DNA from 3 places in the Vibrio kasasachensis genome. Region 1 is predicted to be linked to each of the others. Evidence: predicted binding sites of a transcription regulator. Region 1 holds the regulator's gene; each other region holds the start of a gene.

Region 1 (10,162 bases):
CGGTTATAGCGTGCTTGATATGATTCATGCTTTTGAAAAAGCATCCAATAAGCCAATACCTTATCGGTTAATTGATCGGCGCCCTGGAGATATCGCAGAGTGTTGGGCAGATCCGAGCAAAGCGGAACAAGATCTCGCTTGGAAAGCCACGCGATCTTTAGAAGATATGACTCAAGATGCTTGGCGTTGGCAATCTAACAACCCACTCGGTTTCTCTGATCAATAACTCGAACTGATCGTCATTCAACTCGGACAAAATAAAAAAGGCACACCAACAGGTATGCCTCTTTTTATTCAATTCGCCGCCATGGCTATATCGCCAAAGTGCGCTCCTACTCTACTGAGATTCTTTCCAGATAGCGCATGGTTCAATCTTGGCGCGCTGCAACTTATGCTTATCACGCTCGGCATCACGCTTGAGTTTGTATGGGCCTAGCACCACACGGTACCAAGAACTGCCCTTTTTCTTTCGAACTTGGCTATTGATACCTTGGAAAGCAATATCAAGTTTACGCACTTCAGCTTGTTGCTCGCTCTTATAGGCGCCGCATTGCATGATATAAGGGATATCAGAGATCACTTGCTCTTTGGCTTTCACTTCCACTTCACGATTCGGCAGGCTATCGACATAGTCCCACTTCTCTTCTGGTGGTGGTGGAATAACCTTGGCAGGTTTTGCTTTAGCTGGTTTTTCTTTTTGTACAACGGTCGCTGGCGGTTCAGGATCTTGGCTTAAGGTATACAGCCCATAACCAAAGCCACTCAGAATAATTAGCGCCAATAGACCACTACGCCAAGGCTTGCGCTTTGGTGCTGGTTTCTTTTTTACGGGTCTTTTACTAGCACCACGTTTTACGTAATCTTTACTTGCCACAGTTGTACTACAAAATCAGTTAGTTCTCGTGACATCTTAATCCAGAACGTCATCGGATAATAGCGTCGCAATCTATTCCTGACACAATGAAGTTTGATTTTTGACACAAGGTTGCAAAAACAAACGGCGCTCAATGAGCGCCGTAGTTAATTTAGTTAGATCGCTCGCGGTGGCCCCGCGCTCTTACGCACAACTAAGTTGGTTTCTAGCAGTCGAGAACCAGTTCGAACATCATGCCCACGTAAGATTTCAAGCATCATTAACATAGCTTGACGTCCGATCTCATAACGAGGCTGAGAAATGGTTGTTAATGGTGGATCACAGTACTGCGCAAATTCAATATCATCAAAACCAACCACCGAAAGATCTTGTGGTACACGCAACCCCAAACGTTTCGCTTCTTGAATTGCGCCGATCGCCATGGCATCGTTATGACAGAAAATAGCGGTTGGAGGCTCAGGTAATGTAAGCAACTGACGCACGGCTTTCGCGCCATCTTCAAACGTAAATTGACCATGAACACTGTAAGCCGGATTCATGCTAATTCCGGCACGACGCAACGCTTGCAAATAACCTTGCTGACGGAACTGACACAGTACCGCAGCTTGAGGACCGGAAATTTGAGCAATACGCTTGTGACCAAGTTGAGTTAAGTAATTTACCACCTCAAACGCTGAGGTTAGGTTATCAATATGAACCGTGGGTAATTCAAGCTCAGGAGCAAACTCACATGCCATTACCATTGGCGGCAAATTTTTCTGCTCTGGTTTGCTCACATCAAATGGCAAATCCGTTCCGAGTAATAACATGCCATCTGCTTGCTTAGTAAAGACCAAGTTAACAAAAGAGTTCTCGCGTTTTTTCTGCTGAGCACTGTCACCGAGCAAAACAATATAGCCATGCTCCATTGCCGCATCCTCAATACCTCGGATTATCTCCGTGTAATAAGGATCGCAAATATCTGGAACGATCGCGATGATAGTTTTGGACTCATTGCGACGTAGATTACGTGCTAATGAGTTTGGTGAATAGCCAGCCTCTAAGACTGCATCCTCAACGCGCTTTCGCGTTGCAGACGAGACTTTTTCGGGATTCATCAACGCCCTTGACACCGTCGCTGTTGAAACCCCCGCGAGCTGGGCAACATCCTTCATTGTCGCCATAAATGTAACCCTCTTAAATTTTTCCTTGTTAAGCAGCGTGAGCCACCCAAGCCTGATTGATATTGATGGGCTAATACCCACTCTTAATTAAGTCTATAAAACACACAACCGATTGCCATTTCGAAGTATTCACTATGATGCGTAATGCACCTAGTACTAGTTTATTTATTTCGAGCTATAAAGTTACGGGAGATTTAACAAAACCCAACCCGGCACAGAGACTTACGTCACAAAATTACGTTCTGATCTAGCGTACGTAACATTGTAAAGTGGTAACTAGCTTAAATCTTGCGGTTCAATGTCTAGCGACCAACGTACTTTTTTGCTATTAGGCAATAACTCAATAGCTGGTTTAGCACTGGCTAACAAACGCTGCATTATTGGTCGAGTTTGAGTTTGCAATAGCAGTTGCCAACGAAACTTACCTGCTTTTTTGGCTAGCGGTGCAGGCGTTGGTCCCAACACTTGGCATTCACCATCAAATAATGGGTGCGCTTCAAGCGTAAAGCGAACCTGCCGTAAGAAATCTTCAACCACTTCACTGTTGTTCGCTTCGGCACGAAACAAGGTTAAATAGGTAAAAGGAGGCAGCATTGCTACCTTTCTTTCCTCTAACGCCGTATCAGCAAAATGGCGATAACTATGATTCAGTAATGCTTGCAATAAGGCATGTTCAGGATGGTGAGTTTGCAATATCACCTCACCAGGCTTACTCGCGCGCCCTGCACGCCCTGCAACTTGAATAAATAACTGAGCTAATCGCTCTGATGCTCTAAAGTCACTACTGTACAGTGATCCGTCTACATCCAGCAATGCGACCAAAGTGACATCCGGGAAGTGGTGCCCCTTCGCCAACATCTGTGTACCAATTAAAATTTGGAACTCACCTTTTCGGATCGCCGTTAACGCACTTTCTAAACTGCCTTTTCGCCGAGTGCTATCTCGATCAATACGGATCGCTTTGTAATCAGGAAAAAGTGTTTTTAATTGCGTTTCGAGTTGCTCGGTACCCACACCAACCGTAACAAGGTTGGTCGAGCCACACCCTTGGCACTGATGAATAACAGGCTGTTGCGAGCCACAGTGATGGCAGCGAATCTCATTGCTGTTTTGATGGTAAGTATAGTAAGCATCACAACGCTTACATTCAGCTATCCAGCCACATTCATGGCACATTAAAGCCGGTGAAAAGCCTCGCCGATTGAGAAACAGCATGACTTGATTACCCGCTGTTAAGTGCCTACGCATCTCAGCAATCAGTGGGGCTGATAAGCCACTTTCTAAATACAGCCCTTTGACATCGAGTACTTTATTCGTGGTTGGCTTAGCGTTGCCCGCCCGCTGAGAAAGTTGCAAATGGTGGTACTTGCCACTCAACGCATTTTGCAGTGTCTCTAGCGCTGGTGTCGCCGAACCAAGTAAAATGGGGATCTGTTCTTTATTCGCTCGCATTACCGCCACATCACGGGCGTGATAGCGCAAGCTGTCTTGTTGCTTGTAAGAGCTATCATGCTCTTCATCGACAATAATTATGCCTAAATCAGCAAATGGCGTTAGTAGCGCTGAACGAGTACCAATGACAATTCCTGCCACCTTATCACGGGCACTAAGCCACGCATTCATACGCTCTGTTTCATTTAAACCAGAATGAATAACTTCAACTGGTACATTAAAACGTCGACGAAAACGGTTGATAGTTTGTGGCGTTAAACCGATCTCAGGAACCAGTATCAAGGCTTGCTTGCCCTTCTCTAATACTGGCTTAATCAAGTTCAAGTACACTTCTGTTTTACCTGAACCAGTGACACCTTCCAGTAAATAGCAACCAAAACCGTTAGCACTATTTACCGTCGCAATAGCCACTGCCTGCTCTTGGTTCAGCTTTGGCTTATCAACATCCGCTTCTACCTGCTCGCTCCAAGCTTGAACCACTGGTTTTCGCTCAATGGATTCAACCCAGCCTTTCTCTTGCAACGCTTTTAGTACCGTGCCACTGATCTCTTGAGCAAGCAATTGCTGATGCGACACTGCGCCGTCTTCCAGCGCGCGCATTGCCCTCTCTTGTTTTACCGCGCGACCAAAACCAGACATAAGTTGGTCTTTACCTTTTGAGGTCAATTGCCACTCGACTAAAGTCGAAAAGTCGGCTGGTTTTCCTTTTCGTAGCGCTGAAGGCATTGCATTGGCGAGCGTATCACCGAGTGGATATTGGTAGAATTGACTACACCACATCAGCAGTTGATAGATAGAATCAGACCACACTGGTTGTGTATCAAGCACCTGTTTTAAAGACTTAAGTTGGCTTTGCTTAAACGCGGACTGGTTGGTCAGTTCGGTAACAACACCGATCAGTGTTTTGGGACCAAATGGCACCGACACTCGTCCTCCAATTACCGGAAATAAATGGCTAGGGATTAGATAATCAAATTGCTTATCCAGTGGAACCGGCAAAGCTACTCGAGCAATGGTAGGACGCATAAAGTTTGGCTAAATACTGTTGAGTAATAAACACCGTCAAGTCTAAAGCAAAACGGAGAGCGATTCTATTTTCTCCCCAGTTTCCCCCACTCAAGCTCTAAAATTAGTACTTGTTGCTTGGCGGCACTCTACTGGTGAAAAAAGTAGCAGCTAATCGAGTAAATCAGTTGATCCTCAAGTACAGATTCATTATTATATTGCGCCTTAGCATATGGCTTGATGTTTATCACCAAGCGGTATGCGATATTTTTTATTAACTACGTGTGGTGTCCGGCTTAGAATCGGATAGCGACACGGCCTATTATTAAGGTTCTCCAATGAAAACTGGCATCCACCCAGAATACAAAGCTGTAAGCGCTACTTGTTCTTGCGGTAACTCTTTTGAGTTCAACTCTACTCTAGCTAAGGATTCTATCCACCTAGACGTATGTGACAAATGTCACCCATTCTACACTGGTAAGCAACGTATCGTTGATACAGGCGGCCGTGTTGATCGCTTCAACAAGCGTTTCGGTGCTCTATCTACTAGCAAGAAGTAATTTCTTCTCTAGACCGATTCTAAAAGGACGCTCAGGCGTCCTTTTTTATTACCCGTTTTTTGGGGAACCTTTACCAAAATGCGAGCAAACTGGTCTTATCAGCGATTAATATATCTATAATAACAATATCAATCGCAATCTTACCTATGCAGCTTGATTTGCTTCCACTAAAATAACTTCCGCTTAACAATTAACAACAATGAGAAACATCCCTTATGTCAGATGACCATACACAAGAATTGACCGCCGAAGAACTGTTTCGTCAGCAAGCTCTGGATTACCACGCCCTTCCTATCGCAGGAAAAATTTCTATCGAGCTAACAAAACCAGCAGAAACAGCCAAAGACCTTGCTCTAGCCTATAGCCCAGGTGTTGCGGAGCCAGTGCGAGAAATCGCACAAAATCCTGACAATGTTTATAAGTACACCTCAAAAGGCAATATGGTCGCGGTTATTTCTAACGGTACCGCTATTCTTGGTTTGGGTAATTTAGGTCCTCTGGCATCAAAACCTGTCATGGAAGGTAAGTCACTGCTGTTCAAACGCTTCGCAGGGCTTGATTCAATTGATATCGAAGTAAAGCACCGCACAATTGAAGAGTTTGTTGATACGGTAGCGAATATCGCAGATACCTTTGGTGGTATTAACCTTGAAGATATCAAAGCACCAGACTGTTTTGAGATTGAAAAACAGCTGATTGAACGTTGCGATGTACCCGTGTTTCATGATGACCAGCATGGCACCGCAATTGTCACGGCAGCAGGCATGCTCAATGCCATTGAACTGCAAGGTAAGAAGCTAGAAGAGGCCACTATCGTGTGCCTTGGCGCTGGAGCGGCGGCAGTAGCATGTATGGAATTGCTGATCAAATGTGGCGCAATGCGTGAGAAAATTTACATGCTTGATCGCAAAGGGGTTATTCATACTCGACGCGATGATCTTAATGAATATAAAAAGCTATTCGCCAACAATACCGACAAGCGCACACTCGAAGATGTGATTGAAGGCGCGGATATTTTCTTAGGTGTATCTGGACCTAACTTGATGCCACAACAGGCATTGACGCTAATGGCAGATAAGCCGATTGTCTTTGCTTGCTCTAACCCTGATCCTGAAATAAAACCTGAGTTGGCTCATCAAGTCCGTGATGACCTCATTATGGGTACAGGTCGCAGCGACTACCCTAACCAAGTCAATAACGTGCTTTGTTTTCCGTTTATTTTCCGCGGGGCGTTGGATGTGCGCGCCAGTGAGATTAATGACGAGATGAAACTGGCTGCGGTTGAAGCCATCCGCCAATTAGCAAAAGAGCCAGTACCGGCTGAAGTGCTCGTTGCCGCTGGGGCTGACAAGCTTGAATTTGGTCACGAATACATTATTCCTAAACCAATGGACCCTCGCCTACTGCCTAGAGTAGCAAAGGCAGTCGCGCAAGCAGCTGTTGATTCTGGTGTGGCACGAATCGAGATGCCTGAGAATTATATGGCATAGAGTTATACGACTTAATTCTCACGCCAATACATTTCAATTCCTAAGTATTAGCAGATCAAAAAACCGCAGACTCAAATATCTGCGGTTTTTTGTTTTCTGCTGGATTGGTGCTAGGCTCCAGCTTCTAACAATTAATCATCAAACGCTTCAAATTCAATGCCCATATCGGTCATCAACTGCTTCGCTTCTGTTGGAATATCATCAGGACGATCTTTACGTAAATCTTCATCCGTCGGCAGTGGTTGCCCTGTATAAGCATGTAAAAATGCTTCGCACAGTAACTCACTATTAGTTGCATGGCGTAAGTTATTAATCTGACGGCGTGTACGTTCATCAGTTAATACCTTTAATACTTTCAATGGAATTGAAACTGTAATCTTCTTTACTTGTTCGCTCTTCTTTCCATGTTCAGCATATGGGCTAATGTAATCGCCATTCCAGTCTGCCATTGCGCACCTTCGTTATTGTTAGTCATTAATTTATGCAAAGTGTAATTTTAGCGGCTTTTAAGGCTACAAGCAAAGACATATAGACGTCTGGATGTGTTGACGTCTTAAGTTAACAGCAGTAAAGTAGCGTGAATGGATTGTGAATGTATTGTATCAACAAGTATTGTGTAGATATAACGCATTCAAACTGACAAGTCACTATTGTTCGGAAGGAAACACTTATGAGCACCCGCAAGCCTGCTACTATCGCGGTCCGCACTGGCATCGAGTCGGATACCCAGCACCATGCTGTGGTTCCACCTATTTATCTTTCGACCAACTATGGTTTCCCAGCTTTTGGTGATGTCCCAAAATACGATTATACCCGATCAGGCAACCCAAATCGTGGCTTGTTGGAACAAACACTGTATGAGCTCGAAGGTGGAAAAGGGGCGATCATTACCAACTGTGGAACCTCCGCCCTCAACTTGTGGGTAACCACCTTTCTGGGACCTGATGATTTAATTGTCGCGCCGCATGACTGCTATGGCGGTACCTACCGTCTATTTAACACTCGTGCGCAGAAAGGAGATTTTAAGGTATTGTTTGTTGATCAATCTGATCCACAAGCCCTTACAGAGGCGTTGGCGCAAAAGCCCAAACTAGTACTAATTGAAACCCCATCTAACCCATTGGTACGCGTGGTAGATATCGAACACGTTTGCCAGCAAGCGCATCAAGTCGAAGCATTAGTGGCAGTCGACAATACCTTTTTGACACCCGTGTTCCAAAAGCCGCTAGAACTTGGCGCTGATTTTGTTATTCACTCCACGACAAAGTTTATTAACGGTCACTCTGATGTGATTGGCGGCGTGGTGATCACTAAAACCGAACAACACGCTGAAGAATTGGCATGGTGGGGCAATTGCATTGGTGCTACCGGCACACCGTTTGATAGTTATATGACTCTGCGCGGCTTACGAACTCTTGGAGCGCGAATGAGAGTACATGAAGAAAGTTCAGTCGACATTCTCGAGTATCTCAAATCCCACGCCTGCGTGGGCACAATTTACCATCCAAGCTTACCTCAACATCCTGGTCATGGCATCGCCACCAAACAGCAATCCGGCTTTGGTTCTATGCTGAGTTTTGAGTTTGCTGGCAATTTTGAACAACTAAAAAGCTTTGTTGGCGCACTTGAGTTATTTTCTTTGGCTGAATCTTTGGGTGGTGTTGAAAGTTTGATTTGCCACCCTGCATCCATGACGCATCGAGCAATGGGTGAAGCCGCTCTAGAAGAAGCGGGAATATCACAGCAATTACTGCGTCTATCCATCGGTTTGGAAGATGTACAAGACCTAATTTCCGATCTTGAGCAAGCCTTTAAATTGGCATTGGAGGAAAACTAAATGAGCGCTGAGAGACAGCTGCATAAATTTGGTGGTAGCAGCTTGGCTGACCCTGAGTGTTATCGCCGTGTAGTTAATATTCTCAAGGAGTATTCGAAACAAGATGACCTTATCGTTGTTTCAGCCGCAGGCAAAACCACTAACCGCCTAATCGAGTTTATTGATGGGTTGCATAAAGATGGTCGGCTCGCTCATGAAGCACTGCAAGAGCTGAAAAAGTTTCAATTTGATCTAATCGAACAACTACTAGACGGTGAAGAAAAAGAACAACTACTCGAACAACTCACTGACGAATTCAAATTATTGGGTGAGCTAGAAGCGCCGTTAACTGAAGCCGAACAGGCTTGCGTTCTTGGGCGTGGCGAAAGCTGGTCTTCACGTTTACTTGCCGCACTTCTCAATCAACATAATCTTCCTGCGCGTGATCAAGATTCACGAACGTTTTTACGTGCCGAATCTGGCACTCAGCCGGAAGTCGATCGAGGGGCATCTTACCCATTACTTAAAGAAATATTGACTCAGCACAGCCATCATCGTGTGGTGATTACGGGCTTTATGGCACAAGATAGCCAAGGACAAACCGTTCTACTTGGCCGCAATGGTTCAGATTACTCAGCCACCGTCATTGGTGCGTTAGCTGAGGTATCGAGAGTGACGATTTGGAGTGATGTCGCTGGTGTTTACAGCGCCGACCCTCGCCTTGTTGCTGATGCTTGCCTATTGCCATTATTACGCTTAGATGAAGCCAGTGAGCTCGCTCGTTTAGCCGCCCCTGTTCTACATAGCCGCACGTTACAACCTGTCGCACAAAGCACCATGGATTGTCACCTTCGCTGCAGCTATGAGCCCGAATCAGGATCTACCCGTATCGAACGAGTACTCGCATCTGGTCGAGGGGCAAAAATCATCTCCTCGTTAGATGACGTTCTAATCATTGAGCTACATTTCCCCTCAGGTCATGACTTCCTTCGTCAGCACAAAGCAACATTAGCCAGCCTGATTCGTGCACAACTCGAACCTCTCGCGTTTGAAGTACAAGACGATCAACACTGCCTACGCTTAACATACACGGAAGAAATTGCAGGCGGAGCAATGCGTCATCTACAAGATATCGCAACCGAAGCCGAGCTGAAGCTAAAAGAAGGTTACTCAATGGTCGCCGCCGTTGGTGCAGGCGTAACAAAAAACCCCAACCATTGTTATGGTTTTTACCAACAACTAAAAATGGCTCCGATCGAGTTTATTTGTGAATCTCACTCCGGGTTAAGCCTGGTGGCTGTACTACGTAAAACTGATACAGAAAAACTTGTTCAAGGTATTCACAGTCAACTATTTCAAGCGCAAAAACGTATTGCCATTGCCTTATGTGGAAAAGGCAATATTGGCAGTAGTTGGCTCACGCTGTTTACTGAACAAAAAACGGAACTGGAAAAACGCCGTGGCATGAATTTCGAGCTGGTTGCCATCATCGATAGCCAAACCTATTGGTTTAACCCACAAGGCATTGACGCGTCTCAAGCAAACGCACAATTTGATATTGAAGCCATTGAGTACCAACCCGGAGCGTGGATTGAACAACTCGGAGCAATTCAAGGCTATGATGAAGTAGTAGTGTTAGACGTGACGGCAAGCCAACAGCTAGCTGATCGCTACATTGATATTGCAGAGCAAGGCATGCATTTAATATCGGCGAACAAGTTAGCGGGCTCTGCTTCTAGTGAGTATTACCACCAAGTGCAAGATGCCTTTGCCAAAATTAATCGCCACTGGCTCTATAACGC
Region 2 (10,162 bases), on a different contig from region 1:
GGTTTGAACGACTGAAAAAACTGTCTTAAAAGTAATTTTGCAACACACTGTAGCGAAAGTGTTTTTGAAAATCAATCTCATTATCAATATGCTGATAGGAGTTCATTTGAATGGATGCTATTGAATATCTTGAACTTGGATTGACAGACAAGTAACCTCAATCAACCAAATTCAATTGGACAGTAATCGTTCCCTACCCAACCGAATAAGTTAAAATTGATAAAAAATAAGGATAGGAATGCCCCACTACTCAGAAGCAAAACTTGGACGTCCTGCGAAACTTAGTTATGAGGAAATTGCAGATATAGCGTTAGCAACCGGTATCAATAAGGTCACAATCAAAGGGTTAGCAGAAGCACTAAACATCGACCGGACGACCCTTTATCGATACGTTAAAAACAAAGATGATGTGTTGTTGCTGGCGGTTTCTAGAGCCCTGAACGAATTGGACCTCCGTTATCAGGGAGACGATTGGCAGGAGTGCTTACGCTTTGTCGCAACTCAACTTTGGAATTTGTTTGCCCAATATCCGGGGCTGGCAAATGTTTGTCGTTCAATGAACCAAGCGCCAGAAGCTAGCATCAACGCTTTCGCTATTGCTTGTCGTCAACTCGACAGTTTTGGCTTTTCGACGGAATCTTCTGCGCTCATCATTAATAGCATTATTGATATGACCACCGATTGCGCGTCTTCATGGCAAGAACTTGCTAAAGCGAAAGGAGCTGGAATGTCATCCCTTGAGCATCGTTATCATACGTGGGAGCAAATGAGTGATATAGAAAACTCACCCCATGTCAGTTATGTAATGAATGCGATGGCCGGCGATTTAACCCTGTGGTGGGATCAAAAACTGGATTTACTTATCGCTGGCGCATCTGTTTACCGAGAGAAGAGTTGATGTTTTAGCTTCGATGAAAACACCTAATCGACAGGTGAATATGTCCAGCTTAATTAGCAGGAGCTTTTCCTTAGTCGTACGAAAACTGAGGCAGTAATCATTGCCTTGTGACAAGGAAAACAATTTGACCAAGCACGCCTCAAGCAATTATTTGCATACAATTTGTACTTTCGAGAATTTGACCGATTGTTTTGCTTACTTTTCTAGCGATAGCTTTTCCCTATTGAATCGAGAGCTAATTGCCACTTTATTTTCGCCAAGCTTTGCGGCATAGTGGCAGCTATAAAATTTAAGGAGAAAGATTCTATGTTCGTAGTTATTTTCGGTCGCCCAGCATGCCCATTTTGTGTTCGTGCTAAAGAGCACGCAGAAACACTCAAAGCAAAACGTGACGATTTCAACTACCGCTATGTTGATATCCAAGCAGAAGGCATCTCTAAAGCTGATCTAGAGAAAACGGTTGGTAAACCTGTTGAAACCGTTCCACAGATCTTCATCGATCAAGATCATATCGGTGGCTGTGACGAGTTCGAAGCATACGCAAAAGAGAATCTTGGTCTGTTTGACTAAACTACTCGCTTCTTCTTACGAGAAAACCGCTGCTTACAGCGGTTTTTTTATGCCTCTCATTTAGTGACCACCTTCTCATTAGCCTACTATTTTTGTTGATAAAAATATTAATATTTTCTGCTTCTTTTGCCATTATTCAGTTACAATTTGCCTAACTTAACCTCTTACTCTGAATACTGAGTATTTGACTGGTATTGATACAAGAACTGCCCTGTGAATATTGACGTCATACTATTGCTTAAACAAAACCCTATCCTCCTCATCTTTGTGGTATTAGCCATCGGTCTTGCCATTGGTAAAATTCGTTTTGGTAACTTACAACTGGGTAACTCGATAGGTGTACTGATTACCGCCTTGGTAATGGGTCACATTGGATTCACCTTCAACCCAGACGCGTTAACTATCGGCTTCATGCTCTTCATCTATTGTGTTGGTATTGAGGCTGGTCCGAACTTTTTCGGTATTTTCTTCCGCGATGGTAAGCACTATTTTATTTTGAGCTTGATCGTTCTCGCAACGGCTTTGTTCATCACTCATTTTGGTAGCCAGATGATGGGGCTCGATTTTGGTTTAGCTGCAGGTATGATGGCCGGTGCCCTAACCTCAACCCCGGTGCTAGTTGGCGCTCAAGATGCTCTCAATTCAGGGTTAGCGACCGTACCACACAACATGAACTTTGGGTTGGTACTCGAAAACTTATCGGTTGGTTATGCCATGGCATACTTGATTGGATTAATCAGCATGATCATGTTCGCCAAACTGCTACCCAATCTGCAAAAAGAAAACTTGTCTGACTCTGCGCAAAAAATCGCTCAGGAACGTGGACTTGGTAGCTCGGGGCAACGTAAAGTTTATCTGCCAATTATTAGAGCTTATCGGGTAGGTCCTGAATTGGTTGCTTGGACCGATGGTAAAAACTTGCGTGAACTCGGTATCTACCGCCAAACCGGTTGTTATATTGAACGTATTCGTCGCGGCGGCATCTTAGCCCACCCAGATGGTGATGCGATTTTGCAAGAAGGCGATGAAATCGCGTTGGTTGGTTTCCCCGATAGTCATGCTCGTCTTGACCCTAGCTTCCGTAATGGCAAAGAAGTATTTGACCGCAACTTACTTGATTTACGTATCGTCGAAGAAGAAATTGTGGTGAAGAGTGATTCTATCGCCGGCAAGCGCCTTTCGGATCTCAACCTTTCTGAGTACGGTTGTTTCTTAAACCGTGTGGTACGTGCTCAAATAGAAATGCCAATGGATCTCGATATCGTGCTGGCAAAAGGTGACATACTGCAAGTAAGTGGTGAGAAGAGCCGAGTACACGGTTTGGCCGAGAAAATTGGTTTCATCTCAATTCATAGCCAAATGGCCGACTTATTGGCATTTTGTAGTTTCTTCATTCTCGGCATTATGTTTGGGTTAATCACCATGACATTTGGTCAAGTCTCGTTTGGCTTAGGCAACGCGGTTGGTCTGTTGCTATCGGGTATTATGCTGGGCTTTTTGCGCGCAAATCACCCCACTTTTGGTTATGTACCGCAAGGCGCATTGAACATGGTTAAAGACTTAGGTTTAATGTTCTTTATGGTAGGTATTGGTTTGAGTGCTGGTGGCAAGATGTTTGCACATCTCGCCCAAGTTGGTCCACAAGTGATTGGCTTAGCATTCTTAGTCAGCGTGGTGCCTGTGGTAATCGCTTACCTAGTAGGTGCATATGTGCTGAAAATGAACCGCGCATTGCTGTTTGGCGCTATCATCGGCGCGCGTACTTGTGGTCCGGCAATGGACATCGTAAATGAGTACGCAAAATCAACCATTCCTGCGCTTGGTTATGCCGGTACTTATGCTATCGCGAATATTTTGATGACGCTCGGCGGAACGATACTCATCATTCTCAGTTAATCAGTTCACCGTCAAGCCACCATAATGCAAAAACTCCCCACTAAACCGTGGGGAGTTTTTATTTGGATATTAACTGGTTAGGTTTTCAATCCATATTATGCATCAGCAAACTCTTTACGCAATTTCTTCGCTGCCGAAACCATATTCGCTAATGACGCTTCGGTTTCTTCCCAGTTACGTGTTTTCAAACCACAATCTGGGTTAACCCATAGTCGCTCTGCAGGGATCTTGGTTGCCGCTGTATTGACTAGACCTTCAATCCACTCCTCTGTTGGAATATTTGGCGAGTGAATATCATAAACACCCGGTCCAATTTCATTAGGGTAATTGAACTCTTCAAATGCTTTGAGCAATTCCATATTAGAGCGTGACGTTTCAATAGTAATCACATCAGCATCCAATGCGGCAACAGATTCGATGATTTCATTGAACTCTGAGTAACACATGTGTGTATGAATTTGCGTTTCTGGCTTAGCGCTTGCCGCTGATATCTTGAATGCATCCACAGCCCACTCTAGGTATGCTTTATGGTCACGCTTTTTCAGCGGCAATCCTTCACGAATAGCTGGCTCATCAATTTGAATGATGTTGATGCCCGCTTCTTGTAGATCAGCCACTTCATCTCGTAGTGCGAGTGCTAGCTGGTTCGCAATCTCTTTGCGTGTGATATCTTCACGTGGGAATGTCCAACATAGAATCGTCACAGGGCCTGTCAGCATACCTTTCATTTGCTTAGTGGTTAGTGATTGGGCATAAGTTGACCACCCAACTGTCATTGGTTTTTCACGTTCGATATCGGCAACAACAATCGCTGGTTTCACACAGCGTGAACCGTAACTCTGGACCCAACCAAATTTGGTGGTTTGGAAACCCGCTAAGTTTTCAGCAAAATATTCCACCATGTCGTTACGCTCAGCTTCACCATGCACTAATACATCAAGGTCTAGTGCTTCTTGACGCTTAACAGCATCTTCAATGTGTCCTTTCAGTGCGGTTTCGTATTCTGCTTCCGTTAACTTACCAGTACGGAAAGCACCACGTTGTAGTCGAATCTCGCTAGTTTGAGGAAATGAACCGATGGTCGTCGTTGGGAACAAAGGTAAGCCTAATACTTCGGCTTGGTGAGCTGCGCGCTCTTTATATGGCGCACTTCGCTCAACCAAAGCCTTAGTAATGCCACTTAGACGTTGTTGCACTTGTGGTTTGTTTACGTGAGTTGCACTCTTACGTGCTTGAATTGGTGCGCTGTAAGCGTCACACGCTGAAATTGCACTTTGGTCACCGTCTAGCGCTTTGCCTAGAAGTGATACTTCCGCCACTTTTTGTTTAGCGAATGCAAACCAGCTTCTCACTTCTTCGGTTAATACTGGCTCTAGTTCCAAATCGACTGGGCTATGAAGCAGTGAGCAAGAACTACCAACCCATAGGTTATCACCTAGTTTTTCTTTCACTGGTTGTAGCAACGCGAGCTGTTTAGAAAGATCCGCGCGCCATACGTTTCGACCATTGACGACACCAGCCGACAAAACCCAACCTTGAGGCAGTTTCGCAACAATACTATCAAGTTGCTCTGGTGCCGCTGAAAGGTCAACGTGTAGCCCATCAACATTAAGTTCAACAATGCGGTCTAGCGTCTCTTCAACTGAATCAAAATAAGTGGTTAATAGCACTTTTACGTCACTGCGGATCACTTGATAAGCCAATTTGAACGAATCCAACCAATTCTTATCAAGTTCAAGCCCTAGGATAGGCTCATCGATTTGTACCCACTCGACGCCTTGCTTGGCTAACTTCGCCAAAATTGCTTGATATGCAGTAAGAAGACGCGGTAACAGTGTGAGACGATCAAAACCTTCATCAACTTCTTTACCTAGGTAAAGGTAGCTTAAAGGCCCCAGCAATACTGGTTTAACATTGTGTCCAGCTTTAACCGCTTCATTCACTTCTTCAAACAGTTGTGGCCAGCTTACTTCGAATGAGTCATCTTTACTGAACTCCGGCACAATGTAATGGTAATTAGTGTTAAACCATTTCGTCATATCTGACGCTGCACTACCAGAACAACCGCAGTTAGCTTGTGATTGACCACGCCCTACACGGAACAATGTATCTAGATCTGGAAAACCATTTTGATGGCGCTTAGGTACATGCCCAAGTAAAAGTGTGGTGGTTAAAACATGATCGTACCAAGCAAAATCACCTGCTGAAACGAAGCTTAACTCCGCATCTGACTGTGTTTGCCAGTTTTTAGCACGCAGCTCGGCGCCAACTTGTTTAAGTTCTTTTTGCTCTATTTCACCACGCCAGTATTTCTCTAACGTAAATTTCAGTTCGCGTTTTTCACCGATTCGTGGATAACCCAATATATGTGTAGTCGTCGCCATTTCGCCTAATCCTTGTGCTGATTCATTTAGGTGGACAACAAAGATGTCCGGATGGCTAAAATATCGCGCTATTTTTAATTATGAACAACATCCAATTATTCAACCTGTTTATTAGAAAATTTCATGTTCTAGATTATTCGCTGTTATATGAGCTGCAAATAGAGCCGTCTAGACGTTTACAAACAAACCAATACTGGTTAGGTTAATAATATTCATACAAAGGAATGTGGGATGAAGGGAAATAATGATAGAGCTAAAACATCTACGAACGCTGACTTCACTGCGGGACACTGGTTCTCTCACTGCGACAGCGACGGCATTACATCTAACTCAGTCGGCGCTTTCTCATCAAATTAAAGATCTTGAATCACGCTTAGGTGGGCAACTGTTTCTTCGCAAGACCCGACCAGTCAGGTTCACTTCAGAGGGTGATATCTTACTGCGTTTGGCTGATGATGTTTTACCTCGCTTTGCAAATGCTCAAAATGAGTTGGCTAACTTAAAAGAAGACGTAAATGGTCGCCTACACATGGCGATTGAATGTCACTCTTGTTTTCAATGGCTAATGCCTGCGCTAAAGGAGTATCAATCCACTTGGCCAAGCGTTACTTTAGATTTCTCTTCCGGTTTTGGTTTTGAACCGCTGCCTGCACTCATGAGTGGCAAGCTCGATTTAGTCATCACCTCAGATATTCAACCTCGCTCTGAAATCCACTTTGAGCCACTGTTTGATTTTGAGATGCGTTTAATCACTGCGGTTAACCACCCACTCGCTGAAAAATCGCAGATAAAGCCAGAAGACCTTGCCGAACAAACGATGATCTCATACCCCGTGCAGAAGCAACGTCTCGATGTAGTAAAACACTTTCTTCAACCTGCTGGTGTGGAACCAGCAAAATGGAAGCAGTGCGACAATACCTTAATGTTGGTACAAATGGTTTCAGCTGGGCTTGGTGTCGCCGCCCTACCAAATTGGGCGATCAGTGAGTTTTCACGACAAGGATTAATTAGTAGTGTCGCTTTAGGCGATGGGTTATGGCGGCGCTTATTCGCTGCGACACGGAATTCAGATAAGGAAAAACGATATTTGCAGGCGTTTTTCTCCACAGCAAAACAGCAATGTAAGAGCCATTTGGTTGGCATAAAATTAGCTTAAAAAAACGCCTTTACTGAACAAATCGGTAAAGGCGTTTTTAATTTAAAGACGGTTTAACGCTGGCTCGCTTTAAACTGGTTCGTCAATGGATCGTATTGATAACCTACCGTGTCGAGCTTTGTGACAACTTGCTCAACATCCATTTCATAGCGACTAACCAATTCGTCAAAGCTATCACATTCCAAACGAAGCTTTTCGTTGACTATGCCCAGTAGAATAACGCTATCTAGGCTTCGTACATTGCTCAGATCCATATCTCCACTCCCAATCTAAGTAGACTTACTTCAAGACTAGCTCTCATTGAGTAAATTAACAGTGAAGACGATCTAAATACCGTTAACTCACTACATTGAAAATTGGTAGAGAAAACATAATCGCCGCAATCAACATCAATAAGGTAAGAGTTAGCTGAGCCTTAGTGGCAGGTTTAGTAACAAACAGAGGTATACACCAAACAATCGCAGCACCAATCATGAACGCTAGAGTGGTAAAAATTGGCATCATGATCATTTGTAATTGCGCTTCTGCTAAACCATAAACACTCAACAGTATCGTTAGGCTCGTCAACATTACAGAGACAACACCCACGATCGGCAAAATACGCTGGAACGCTTGTAATCGAGAGCGTGCAATAACCAACAAAAGCTGCGCAAAACAAGCGCCTAGCAAAAATATTTGCATCACTACGTATGCACCAGCAGCAACACTCGGCTGCTCACTAATCATAATACCTACGTATGCAAGTGCCAAACCATTGGCTAAATACAGCACCCATAGTGGTCCACGTTCACGTGTTTTTTTAGTCTGAACTTGAGAAAAGAAGTACACCAACGCCGCTGACACCATAAATGCTTGCATCTTTAGTGATGCCACAGCAAGCCACAAAAGCGCGAGTGTAGGGAGCATCTTATGAATACGACCACGCTGACCAGGGCATATCTCACCCTTCACAAGTACTAGCGTTAAAATAATCTGAGCACCCAGTAGTAACGGGGCAAATACTGCTAACAAATGCTGAACCATGGAATTTCTGTTCTGTTTTAATATAAGTGGATGCGGATAATAGCAAACTTACTATAACCAAGTAACCTCGAGATGCTTGGTTCAGCATGAATTGCTATTCAATCCTGTGTAATTTAAGCCTACAAAGTAGGTTTTCAAGCTCCCAATCTCAACTATCCGCTAGATATTTTAATACCGAATATACGTCGATAAGCCCTTTGTAATGACCATGATCATCGACCAGCAACCAAGGGAAAGGCTGACTGACCACGAGTTGCCTTACCTCTTGCAGATCGGTTAAATAGCTTAAAGTGTATCCGACCGGTTTCATCATTCGATTGACAGATTTGCTCCAGTTGCCCTGCTCTCGGCTACTTTCTAAATCAGTACCCATATTTGGCGTCATGTGCAGATTGATCCCCGAACGGTCAACAACTCCGACGCATTGCCTGTTATCAATCACTGGCAAAACATCACTCAGACTGTCTTCAAAATACTGATAAGCCAGTGAGAGTGGGTCTCCAGGGTCAAGGTGCTTTATTTGTAGATTTGCGAGTTGAATAATCGAATGACTAATTTCAGTACTGGTGCTTGAGGAAAGTTGACAATAATTATCCTGACCAAGAATTTGCTCTAATCGCTGCGGTTGAGCAACCAACTTCCCTTGAATATATTGCACTCTCAACTGAGTCACGGCTTGCAACTCTTGCTCAGACTCAACGCCTTCCGCAACCACTGCAAGCCCTAATTTGTGGCTCAATCGAATAAGAGTATCGATCAAATGATATTCACGACAATTTGGTTGTAGATTGGCAATAAACTGGCGATTGATTTTTAGCACATCTATCAAAGGATCTTTCAAGTATCCAAATGAAGCGTAACCCGTACCGAAACCGTCAACGGCAATGCTCACTCCAGCCTCTCGGAGTAATTGAATGATTTGACGATTCTTTTCCTTACCTAACAGAAACGGTAAATTGGTACATTCTATGGTCAATTTTTCAGGTGAAATGCCAGCTTTATCGAGCGCTAACGATAACTTTTTCAGCTCTTCATAAACGTTATCATCGTTAGTAAATGCACGGTTGATGGATAATCCAACTTGTTCGCCGAACTCCTGTGCCAGCAATTTAAATTCGCACAGCGCCAAACTACCCACCCTTTCATCCAAACGCGTATGCTGGTTAAGATCTTGAGCAATAGCAATGTACTCTTCCGTCTTCACCTTTTCCCCCTCTAAAGGTGGGATATGACACAATGCTTCAAATCTCTCAATTTGTTGTGTTTTGAGGTTAATAATCGGTTGAAACAATACTTCAACTTTATCGTTATCCAGTGTGTGTAGTAAATGCGCCTCTAAACGTTTTTTCCGCTCGATTTGATGGTGAATATCGCGCTCATAAAACGCCATCTTCCGCCGATCTCCCGGTTGTAGTTCTAACAATGTTTGACAAGCATGGGAAACCAAACGGCTTGGTGTTTCTGCATCAACACCAAAAATAGACACGCCTACCTTTCCCGTTTTTACTTGCGTATGTAGAACCTCTCCACCCTGTTTAAAGTATTGAAAAAACGCACCTAACGTTTTAGCGATATCGCGAATACGCTCATCTTGGCATTCCACGGCAATCGGTAATGCCGCTAGAAAACGACCGCTATCCATATAGCCACAACAGAGGGCATTGGTGTGTGTTTTTAAATACTGGGCAAACTGTCGCTTAGCCTGTATGACATTGGCACAAGAAAAATTAGGCTGCATCGCGACAACCAGAAGATTGCTTTGACTGTCTATTTTTCCACATTGCCGTTCCAAATCGACAAGAAAGCGCTCTGTTACTGGCAATTGTGTTAACAAATCGACCCCACCACAGGTGATATCTTCTACCCGTTCTAGCTGCGTCGACAGATCAGAATAAAAACCAATGTAGTAGTTTTTCCCATTACTTAAGGAGACGGACTGTATCGTGATATTCTGAGGAGACACTTCACCATTAGCACGGCGAGATAACAGCACTCCACTCCAATAACCTGCGCGGTTAAGCGCATTCCACAAGTCCTGAAAATAGCGATCATCGTGATGGGAAGAATTAAAGATGTGTGTTTTTAGCCCGACTATCTCATGCCTTAAATAGCCACTCATCGACTCAAACTTATAGTTGCAAGCCAGTATGCGGGTTTCAGCATCTGTCACAACTATCCCTTGATGTTGGTTTTCAAATATCGAATAAAATAACTCTGCCGCTTCTGTTGCTCCTG
Region 3 (10,162 bases), on a different contig from region 1:
TGTTAGATCGATAGAGCTAGCGTAAGTATTGTTAATTACCGCAAGCGTTACATCGTCAAGTGAGCGTGGCAGTTGAGCCGCATCCAGTTCAACAATAGTAATGTTTTTAGGGTTTTCAACGATGTCACGCACGGTAGCAAGTAGACCAATGTCTTCACGTAGCTTAAGTAAACCTTGTTGCTCTAGCAGCAGTAGTGAGCGACCTAGGTTAGTCGGATCGTTTGGTACCGCGATACGAGAGCCATCTTGAATTTCTTCAACCGATTTAACTTGCTTAGAGTAACCTGCGATTGGGTAGACAAATGTGTTACCAGCGATCGCTAGTTTATAGCCGCGGTCAGCAATTTGTTGATCAAGGTATGGTTTGTGCTGAAAAGCATTGATGTCAATCGAACCATCATCAAGTGCTGCGTTTGGTGTTACGTAATCAGAGAAGATGATTAGCTCTACTTCTAAACCAAACTTTTCTTTGGCTACTTTTACTGCCACTTCTGCCACTTGTTCTTCTGCACCAGCCATAACACCCACTTTAATCTTGCTGGTATCGACTTCCTTTTCACCGCAACCAGAAAGTACTAGTGCTGATGATGCTACTGCAATAGCAAGTAAACTCTTTAAACTAAATTTCATAACTATCTCCTTATATGAATTTTTACCTGTGGTCTACACGGCGCACAACGGCATCACCGATAGACTGAATAATTTGTACTAACACAATTAGCATCACGACAGTGACAGCCATTATCACCACATCATAGCGGTGGAATCCATAGCGAATTGCTACGTCACCTAAGCCACCGCCACCAACTGTGCCGGCCATCGCTGAGTAGCTTACTAGCGTTACCATGGTAATGGTGACTGAGTTGACGATGGTTGGCATTGCTTCAGGAAGCAAAACCTTAGTAATAATTTGTAGTGGGGTCGCACCCATGGCTTGAGCAGCTTCAACCAACCCAGTTGGAACTTCGAGAAGCGCACTTTCAATTAAGCGGGCAACGAAAGGAATTGCTCCAATAGTCAACGGGACGATTGCGGCTGTTGTACCGATAAATGTGCCTACGAGTAACTTAGTGATCGGGATAATCGCGACCATCAAAACCAAGAAAGGCACAGAACGACCTACATTTACAACGGCGCCTAAAATGCTATTAAGTCTTGGGTTTTCTAACAGACCACCTTTTTTAGTGGTATGCAGAATAACACCGAGAGGGATACCAATTGCGAAACCAACCACGCCCGCCACAGCCACCATGTATAGCGTTTCCCATGTTGCGCCAAGCAAAAGATCAGTGTTCAAGCTTAGCCAATCAGAAATTGTATTAAAGGACATAGCCAAGCACCTCTACTTTAACGTTATGTTCACGCAAGAATTCAATCGCGTTGTTGTGATCTTCTTTACTACCAAATAACTCAGCGACCATCATGCCGAACTTTACGCCGCCAGCATAATCGAGATCTGAGCTCAGAATATTCACGTCGATATTGTACGTTCGAGATATTAGGCTCATCAATGGAGCATCTACAGTTGCGCCTGTAAACTCCAACCGAACCAGCGGGTAGCTATCTTCTACATGCGTTGGTTGTAAACGAACTTGATAGTCTTCAGGAATCGACAAGTCGAGTGTTGAACGAATAAAGTCGTGTGCGAGCTCTGTTTTAGGGTGAGCAAAAATCTCTCCTACCGTGCCTTTCTCAACCAGTTCACCGTCGCCAATAATCGCTACTTCGTGGCAGATGCTTTTAACGACATCCATTTCATGAGTGATCAGCAAAATAGTGATTTGTAGTTGACGGTTTATCTCACGTAGCAATTCAAGAATCGATTGGGTGGTTGCCGGGTCAAGTGCACTCGTTGCCTCATCACATAATAAAACTTTTGGTTCGCATGCTAAGGCACGTGCAATTGCAACACGTTGTTTTTGACCACCACTTAGATTTGATGGGTAGCTTTCGTGTTTGTCTACGAGACCAACTAGTTGTAGAAGTTCGGTGACTTTGGTTTTGATTTGAGTTTTGTCTTTACCTGCTAGCTCTAAAGGCAGTGCGACGTTTTCAAAAACAGTGCGCGAAGACAGCAGATTAAAATGCTGGAAAATCATACCAATGTTACGACGAGCTTCGCTCAGTTGCGATTTACCTAATTTGGTTAAATCGACCCCATCGACGATGATCTCACCACTAGTTGGTGCTTCAAGCATATTCACACAGCGGATCAGGGTACTTTTGCCAGCGCCGGATGCGCCGATCACCCCAAAAATAGTCCCTTGGGAGATATGGAGGTTAATATCTTCCAAAGCAATAATTTCCTTTTTGCCTTGGTAGAAAACCTTATTTACCTGATTAATTTCAATCATTGAGAAACCTGCTTATGCTCGAGTCTTTGACAGTATATTATGTTGATCTACATCTCATTTGTTAGATGATGCTATGGGTTTGTCGAATTAGTGTCAATAGATATTTCTACGTCTAGACGGCTAAAAGTTCGTTTCAGGCAAACGATTAGGTAATTAGATAGTGATGAAAGAAATAAAGCGTGCAATAATTCTTGGCATAGAAAGCAGACAGAGAAGCAAATTTTGGCGAAACCAGCAGTCTTTTTGGACCGTGATGGCGTAATTAACGTTGACCACGGTTATGTACATGATGAGCATGACTTTGAGTTTATCGAAGGTGTATTCGAAGCGACCAAAAAGCTAAAACAGATGGGTTATATGCTCGTGCTTGTTACCAATCAGTCAGGTATTGCTCGCGGAATGTTTAGTGAAGATCGATTCATGTCTCTAACACAGTGGATGGATTGGAACTTTGTTGATAATGGTGTAGAGCTAGATGGTATCTATTACTGTCCACACCATGCAGATCACGGACAAGGTATCTACAAAGAAGATTGTGATTGCCGTAAGCCAAAACCAGGTATGTTTATTTCTGCACGCGACTTTTTAGATATTGATATGGCTAACTCAGTGATGGTTGGCGACAAAGCAGAAGATATGATGGCTGCTGAATCTGCGGGTGTAGGAAGCAAAATATTGGTGCGTACAGGTAAACCAGTTACTGAGCAAGGCGAGGCTCTCGCGAGTGTTGTGCTTGATAGTATTTGTGATGTCCCTAACTATCTAAGTAAATAGACTATTATTTAAAGGCTGCAATCGCAGCCTTTTTTAATTGGAGGTGATCATGATCAGAGCAGGCATATTCATTGCAAGCGCTGTGCTACTTGTAGGTTGTTCGAGCAGCAACGACGCAATGACTAACAATGACCCAAATAATTATAGCTACCGCTATGAATGCAGTGAAGGTAAGCAGTTTAAAGCTGATTATTTGATTGAAGAACAAGGGGCGCTAGTGCAAGTGGATGGTGTGGACTATGCATTAATCCAAGTACCATCTGGTTCAGGGACGCGTTACATTTTGCCGGAAAACGCGCAAACTGATATCAAGCCTGTGAATTTATATACTAAAGGTGATTACGCTCGCTTAGAGCTAGGTCGTCAAGTTTACAAAAACTGCGAAAGTCATTAATGTTAGCTCTGGCTGAGGTTGGTTAGCTAAACCTTAGCCGCTGACTATCAAATCATTCTCATTGAACCCCTGAAGTATGAATAAAAAACTGACTATTTTAGATATTGCGCGTATTGCTGGCGTTGGTAAGTCGACGGTCTCTCGTGTATTAACTAACGATCCTAAAGTAAAACCTGAAACTCGTATTAAGGTGGAGCAGGTGATTGCCGAATCAGGCTATGTGCCATCTAAGTCGGCGCAATTAATGCGAAGTGGTAGCCAGCGCGTGGTTGGGGTGATTATTTCTCGTCTAGATTCACCATCAGAGAACAAAGCTGTCGGTAGCATGCTACAAGCGCTCTATCAAGAAGGCTACGATGTTGTGATGATGGAAAGTCAGTTTGATCGCGATAAAACCAGCGAGCACCTTAGTGTCCTTAAGCGACGTAATGTAGATGGTGTGATCGTATTTGGTTTTAGTAATTTTGACCTTACCCAGTTAGAGCAATGGAAAAATCGAGCCGTTGTGATTGCGATGGATACTCAGCAAGTATCTTCGATTAACTATGATAACCATGGTGTGATTACCCAAGCGTTGGAATATTTGAGCCAACAGTCGGTTGAGAATATTGCCTATATTGGGGTCAACTCCAGCGACCGAACAACAGGTAAGTTACGTTTAGACTCTTATCTTGAATGGTGTCAGACGCACCAGTTGGTCGCCAACTATCAAACTGGTGATCTTCATCATGAAAGTGCCTACCAACTTGTCGACAAGGTGCTCAATGAACAAACTCAAGCGATTGTTTGCGCCAGTGATACGCTCGCACTTGGAGTGATAAAGCGTCTACAAGAGCTTAATCGTGAAGATGTGATTGTCACCGGAGTTGGCGGCAATGAGCTACTTTCCTTCCTGTTCCCGAATGTTTTCAGTATTGACCCTGGTTATGCCAAAGCCGGCATAAAAGCGGCTAAGTTATTGATATCTCATATTGATGGTGAAGGATCGCTGACTCACCTTACTCAAAAACCTGTTTATTAATAAGCCACTCTTTTTAAACTGATTTAAAATTATACTGTGATCACATTCAATTAATGGGACTGTTCCCATTTTGTGGGTTAATCAATTCTGTCAATATAATGAGCAATCAATGGGAATGTTCCCATTTACACAATAACGATAACAGAATGACTCCAATTAAGGTGGACAAGGTTATGGGTAAGATTGCAAAACAAGAAGTCGCGCGTCTGATCGAACTCGTCGGCGGAGCTGAAAATATTGCCAGTGTGAGCCATTGTCTTACGCGTCTTCGCTTCGTATTAAATGATACAGACAAAGCCGATAAACAAGGTTTAGAGAGCTTGAGCCTAGTAAAAGGCTGTTTTACCAATGCGGGTCAATTTCAAGTGGTGATTGGTACTGAAGTCGATGAAGTTTATAAGTTACTGATTGAGCTATCAGGTCAATCTGAAGCGTCGAAAGATGATGCTAAAAACGCCGCTCGCCAAAACATGAATATTCTTGAGCGTGGTATTTCTCATTTAGCTGAAATCTTTGTACCACTGCTTCCTGCAATTATTACCGGCGGCTTGATTTTAGGTTTTCGTAACGTGATTGGTGACATCAAAATGTTTGATGGTCAGTCCCTTACGGAAATTAGCCAGTTCTGGGCAACGGTGCATAGCTTCCTTTGGCTGATTGGTGAAGCTATCTTCTTCTTCCTACCAGTTGGCGTGTGTTGGTCAACAGTGAAGAAACTTGGTGGTACGCCTATTCTTGGTATTACTTTAGGGGTCACGCTTGTCTCTCCTCAGCTAATGAATGCTTACTTAATTGGTAAGCAAGTGCCAGAAGTGTGGGATTTCGGCTTATTTGTGATTGAGAAAGTCGGTTATCAAGCTCAGGTGATCCCAGCGATGTTAGCGGGTGTTGCTCTAGCATTTATTGAAACCAATTTAAAACGCATCGTTCCATCTTACCTGTATCTCGTCGTTGTACCGTTTGTGTCGATTATCATTTCAGTGGTGCTAGCACACTCAATAATTGGTCCATTCGGTCGTATGTTAGGTGATGGTGTGGCATTTGCAGCTAAAGCAGCAATGATGGGCGATTTTGCCGTGATTGGTTCCGTAATTTTTGGTTTCTTGTATGCACCATTGGTTATTACCGGTATTCACCACACGACCAATGCAGTGGATTTACAACTGATGCAAGAGTTAGGCGGCACGCCAATTTGGCCATTGATTGCACTTTCAAACATTGCTCAAGCGTCAGCGGTCGTTGGCATCATTATCATCAGTAAAAAACATGGTGAGCGTGATATTTCAGTACCGGCAGCGATTTCTGCATACCTAGGTGTAACAGAGCCTGCCATGTACGGTATTAACCTAAAGTACAAATTCCCAATGCTCAGTGCAATGGTAGGTTCTGCGGCTGCAGCGGCTATTTGTGGCATGGCGGGTGTGATGGCTAATGGTATCGGTGTGGGTGGCTTGCCGGGCATTCTATCTATCCAGCCACAGTATTGGGGTATCTATGCAGTGGCAATGCTTGTTGCCATTGTTGTCCCTGCAATTCTGACCTTATTCTTCTACAAGCGCGCGCAAGCAAAAGGCGAGCTTGAGACAGCCAACGCATAATTTTCTTTACCCACGACAATGGATTGCGATGTCGTGGGTTTTCCTGAGCCGGATGTTAGCTCAACTTGGTAAGTGATAACCGTTATGACAATAATGAAACAGCAGCAAGATTGGTGGAAAAGTGCCACCATCTACCAAATTTATCCGAAAAGCTTTTGTGACTCGGCGGATAAAGGCACTGGTGATATTCGTGGTATTATTTCCAAGCTCGATTATTTAAAAACACTAGGTATTGATGCCATCTGGCTAACACCTGTCTATCAATCGCCGATGGTGGATAATGGTTATGATATTTCGGATTACTACTCGATAAACCCGCAATTTGGTGACATGGCAGAATTTGATTTGCTTCTGAAAGAGGCACATCAACGTGACATCCGCATTATTATGGATATCGTTGTTAACCATACTTCAACGGTGCATCAATGGTTTCAGTCAGCTCTAGGAGACATGAATAGCCCTTACCGAGATTACTATATTTGGAAAGACCCCGTTGAAGGCTGTGTGCCGAATAACTGGCAATCTAAATTTGGTGGCAGCGCTTGGGCGTTGGATGAAGTCACTAACCAATATTATCTGCATCTATTTGCTACTGAACAAGCGGACTTAAATTGGGAAAATTCAGCCGTGCGGGAAGAAGTAAAAAAAGTAATTAGTTTTTGGGCTGAAAAAGGCGTGGATGGTTTTCGTTTAGATGTCATTAACTTGATTTCAAAGCAGCAAGATTTCCCCAATGATGATATTGGTGACGGGCGCCGTTTCTATACTGACGGTCCCCGAGTGCATGAATATTTGCAAGAGATCAGCCAAGCGGTGTTCCAAAAATATGGCAGTGTCACCGTGGGGGAAATGTCATCGACAATACTGGAGCATTGCCAGCAATATTCGGCACTGGATGGTAGAGAATTGTCTATGGTGTTTAACTTTCATCACCTGAAAGTCGATTACCCAAACGGTGAGAAGTGGAGTAATGCGCCATTTGATTTCATTCAACTAAAGCAGATTTTCAATCATTGGCAAACTGGCTTAAGTGGTAATGGTTGGGGGGCGCTATTTTGGTGTAACCATGACCAGCCCCGCGTTGTGAGCCGCTTAGGCGATGATCAACAATACCGAGTTGAATCAGCAAAAATGCTCGCAGCATCACTGCATATGATGCAAGGCACACCGTATATCTACCAAGGTGAAGAGCTGGGTATGACCAACCCAGGTTATCAAGAGATCAGCCAATATCAAGATGTTGAAAGTACCAATATGTACGACATTATGGTTAACCAGCAAGGTGTGAGCCATGATGAAATGATGGCGATTTTAACGCAAAAATCGCGTGATAATTCCCGCGCACCTATGCAATGGGATGATTCATTGCACGCTGGCTTTTCTCAAGGTACGCCTTGGCTTGAGGTTGCAAGTAACTACTTACATCTTAATGCGCAAGCCGCATTGAAAGACACAAACTCAGTGTTTTACTTCTACAAAAGATTGATTGAACTACGTAAACAGCAGCCTGTGATTACTCAAGGCTCGTTCCAAGATTTGTTGCCACAAGACAATCAGTGTTATGTCTATTTGCGAGAGAGTGCCACGCAGCAGCTTATTTCCATTAGTAACTATTATGCTGAGCAAGCTCAGTGTGAGCTCCCAGCGAATATTGAACTCGCGAATGCGAAGTGCTTACTCACTAACTATGACAATCAAGCGTTTCAACTTGAAGGTAGCATGGTAGCATTGCGTCCCTATGAAACAAGAATCCTGCTGATAGAGAAATAACTAGCAGCAATTCTCTCTTGAATCGCTGTTGGGTATTCTCTACGTGTATTTTTTGCCATCAAAGATTATTGATTGGTTGAACGAAAGGTGTGCATAGTATTGAAAAGATCAGCTTTTCGGTAGCTTGAGAAGGCAATTTGAGGTAAACCTATGTAATTGTCGTTTACAAGGTGTGAAGCTTTATGTGGCTCAAGTCACATGAAATCTAGGTCTACATGATAAACCTTGAAATTCAATATGAAAAAACTGCATGAGAAAATTGAAATTTTCTCTTTATGACCAAGATCAAATTAGTTAAAATGCGCGCCAATACGGTGACGAAAACGTTTGCGTCGGGGTCGTTTGCCAGTTTTTTGCAACTTTCAGTCTAAATCTGAGTCAGGAGATACAGATGCTTAAGCGTGATATGAACATCGCAGATTACGATGCGGAATTGTTCGCAGCTATCCAAGAAGAAACACTTCGCCAGGAAGAACACATTGAACTTATCGCTTCTGAAAACTACACAAGCCCACGTGTAATGGAAGCCCAAGGTTCTCAGCTTACTAACAAATACGCTGAAGGTTACCCAGGCAAGCGTTACTACGGTGGTTGTGAGTACGTTGATAAAGCAGAAACTCTAGCAATTGACCGCGCATGCCAACTGTTTGGTTGTGAATATGCTAACGTTCAACCTCACTCAGGTTCTCAAGCAAATAGTGCAGTGTACATGGCGCTATTAAATCCAGGCGATACCGTTTTAGGTATGAGTTTGGCGCACGGTGGTCACCTAACGCACGGTTCACCAGTAAACTTCTCTGGTAAACACTACAACGTTATTCCTTACGGCATCGATGAAGCTGGTCAAATCAACTACGACGAAATGGAAGCGTTGGCAATTGAGCATAAACCGAAGATGATCATCGGTGGCTTTTCTGCATACTCACAAATCGTTGATTGGAAACGCATGCGTGAAATCGCAGACAAAGTAAACGCGTTCCTGTTTGTTGATATGGCGCACGTAGCGGGTCTAATTGCAGCTGGTGTATACCCAACACCGGTACCACATGCACACGTAGTATCAACAACAACGCACAAAACGCTAGCTGGTCCTCGTGGTGGTCTGATCCTGTCTAATGCTGGCGAAGACATGTACAAGAAGCTGAACTCAGCTGTATTCCCTGGTGGTCAAGGTGGTCCATTAATGCACGTAATCGCTGGTAAAGCGGTGGCGTTCAAAGAAGCGATGGAACCGGAATTTAAAGCATATCAAGCGCGCGTAGTACAGAACGCAAAAGCTATGGTAGCTCAGTTCCAAGAACGTGGTTATAAGATCGTATCTAACAGCACTGAGAACCACTTGTTCCTTGTTGATTTAATCGACAAAGACATCACAGGTAAAGATGCAGATGCAGCGTTAGGCGCAGCGAATATAACGGTAAACAAAAACTCTGTACCAAATGATCCACGTAGCCCGTTTGTAACATCAGGTATACGTGTTGGTACGCCAGCTATTACTCGCCGTGGCTTTAGCGTAGAAGATTCAAAAGACCTGGCAAACTGGATGTGTGACGTCCTAGATAACATCGGCAATAATGATGTTACTCAAGCTACGAAAGCTAAAGTGCTTGAAATTTGTAAGCGTCTACCAGTTTACGCCTAATTTTCTGCTTGAATGATTCTATTTCTGTGTCAAAGGTGCTCGTTTACAACGGTAAACTGCGCGCCTTTTCCTTGAAGTAAAAGCCATTCAATTTGAAAATAGTTTGATATATCCGTCATACTTGAAGTTGCAGCGGTGTTGGCTGTGTTCGCGCGCCCCAATCACATAGTTCACCTATGCTCAGGGGACTTTCTTACTTGCCGCCTACCTGCACCTTCAAGTTTCTTGGGTATAAGGAGCCTTAGGGCTCCTTTTGTGTTTCTAGCGGCGTTTGCCACTACTTGTAAATGCTCAGCAGTGTGCCAGATTTACATTTGAATGAGTAATATCGAGAGCTTTCGCTAAACTTTCCCAATCCTTCGCCGTCGCAATAGTCGATATTAATATCACGCATAGTCTCTAGGGTATTTTGCTGTGTCAGGGCGAATTTAGAGCCATCAGAGCAAAGAATACGTACTCTGCCATCATCACTGACGGAGTATATATCTACTTCGGTATTGCATAGTTCAAATGATGCTTCTCGATAATTATCTTGTTGTGAGGGGGAACTGCACCCAAGTAAAAGTGTACTAGCGCTTATGGCAAGCAAAGCAAGTTTTTCCATGGCTA

Evidence for each region. Region 1 encodes MetJ, which represses methionine synthesis genes. Its sites were predicted from a motif close to TTAGACNTNTANANGTCTAA; they were not measured.
Region 2: metE (5-methyltetrahydropteroyltriglutamate--homocysteine S-methyltransferase) is a predicted target of MetJ. The motif match lies at 5,788-5,807, and genes of this name have one in related genera.
Region 3: metN (methionine ABC transporter ATP-binding protein MetN) is a predicted target of MetJ. The motif match lies at 2,459-2,478, and genes of this name have one in related genera.

Annotation. Positions count from the first base shown of each region.
Region 1 covers NZ_JAKJTB010000014.1:101,756-111,917, forward strand. Annotated here, with positions in the region: gene galE (UDP-glucose 4-epimerase GalE) at 1-226, shown strand, start outside; gene L4C38_RS12350 (SPOR domain-containing protein) at 338-874, opposite strand; gene cytR (DNA-binding transcriptional regulator CytR) at 1,030-2,073, opposite strand; gene priA (primosomal protein N') at 2,314-4,515, opposite strand; gene rpmE (50S ribosomal protein L31) at 4,833-5,054, shown strand; gene L4C38_RS12370 (malic enzyme-like NAD(P)-binding protein) at 5,270-6,544, shown strand; gene metJ (met regulon transcriptional regulator MetJ) at 6,676-6,993, opposite strand; gene L4C38_RS12380 (O-succinylhomoserine (thiol)-lyase) at 7,215-8,381, shown strand; gene L4C38_RS12385 (bifunctional aspartate kinase/homoserine dehydrogenase II) at 8,382-10,162, shown strand, end outside.
Region 2 covers NZ_JAKJTB010000024.1:4,093-14,254, reverse strand. Annotated here, with positions in the region: gene L4C38_RS18315 (TetR/AcrR family transcriptional regulator) at 239-898, shown strand; gene L4C38_RS18310 (GrxA family glutaredoxin) at 1,205-1,468, shown strand; gene L4C38_RS18305 (aspartate:alanine antiporter) at 1,682-3,364, shown strand; gene metE (5-methyltetrahydropteroyltriglutamate--homocysteine S-methyltransferase) at 3,460-5,748, opposite strand; gene metR (HTH-type transcriptional regulator MetR) at 5,993-6,904, shown strand; gene L4C38_RS18290 (DUF4250 domain-containing protein) at 6,958-7,158, opposite strand; gene L4C38_RS18285 (hypothetical protein) at 7,241-7,927, opposite strand; gene L4C38_RS18280 (sensor domain-containing phosphodiesterase) at 8,076-10,162, opposite strand, start outside.
Region 3 covers NZ_JAKJTB010000008.1:92,336-102,497, forward strand. Annotated here, with positions in the region: gene L4C38_RS00745 (MetQ/NlpA family lipoprotein) at 1-630, opposite strand, end outside; gene L4C38_RS00750 (methionine ABC transporter permease) at 653-1,330, opposite strand; gene metN (methionine ABC transporter ATP-binding protein MetN) at 1,320-2,354, opposite strand; gene gmhB (D-glycero-beta-D-manno-heptose 1,7-bisphosphate 7-phosphatase) at 2,577-3,128, shown strand; gene L4C38_RS00765 (MliC family protein) at 3,178-3,522, shown strand; gene treR (trehalose operon repressor TreR) at 3,599-4,543, shown strand; gene treB (PTS trehalose transporter subunit IIBC) at 4,717-6,141, shown strand; gene treC (alpha,alpha-phosphotrehalase) at 6,226-7,911, shown strand; gene glyA (serine hydroxymethyltransferase) at 8,303-9,553, shown strand; gene L4C38_RS00790 (hypothetical protein) at 9,831-10,157, opposite strand.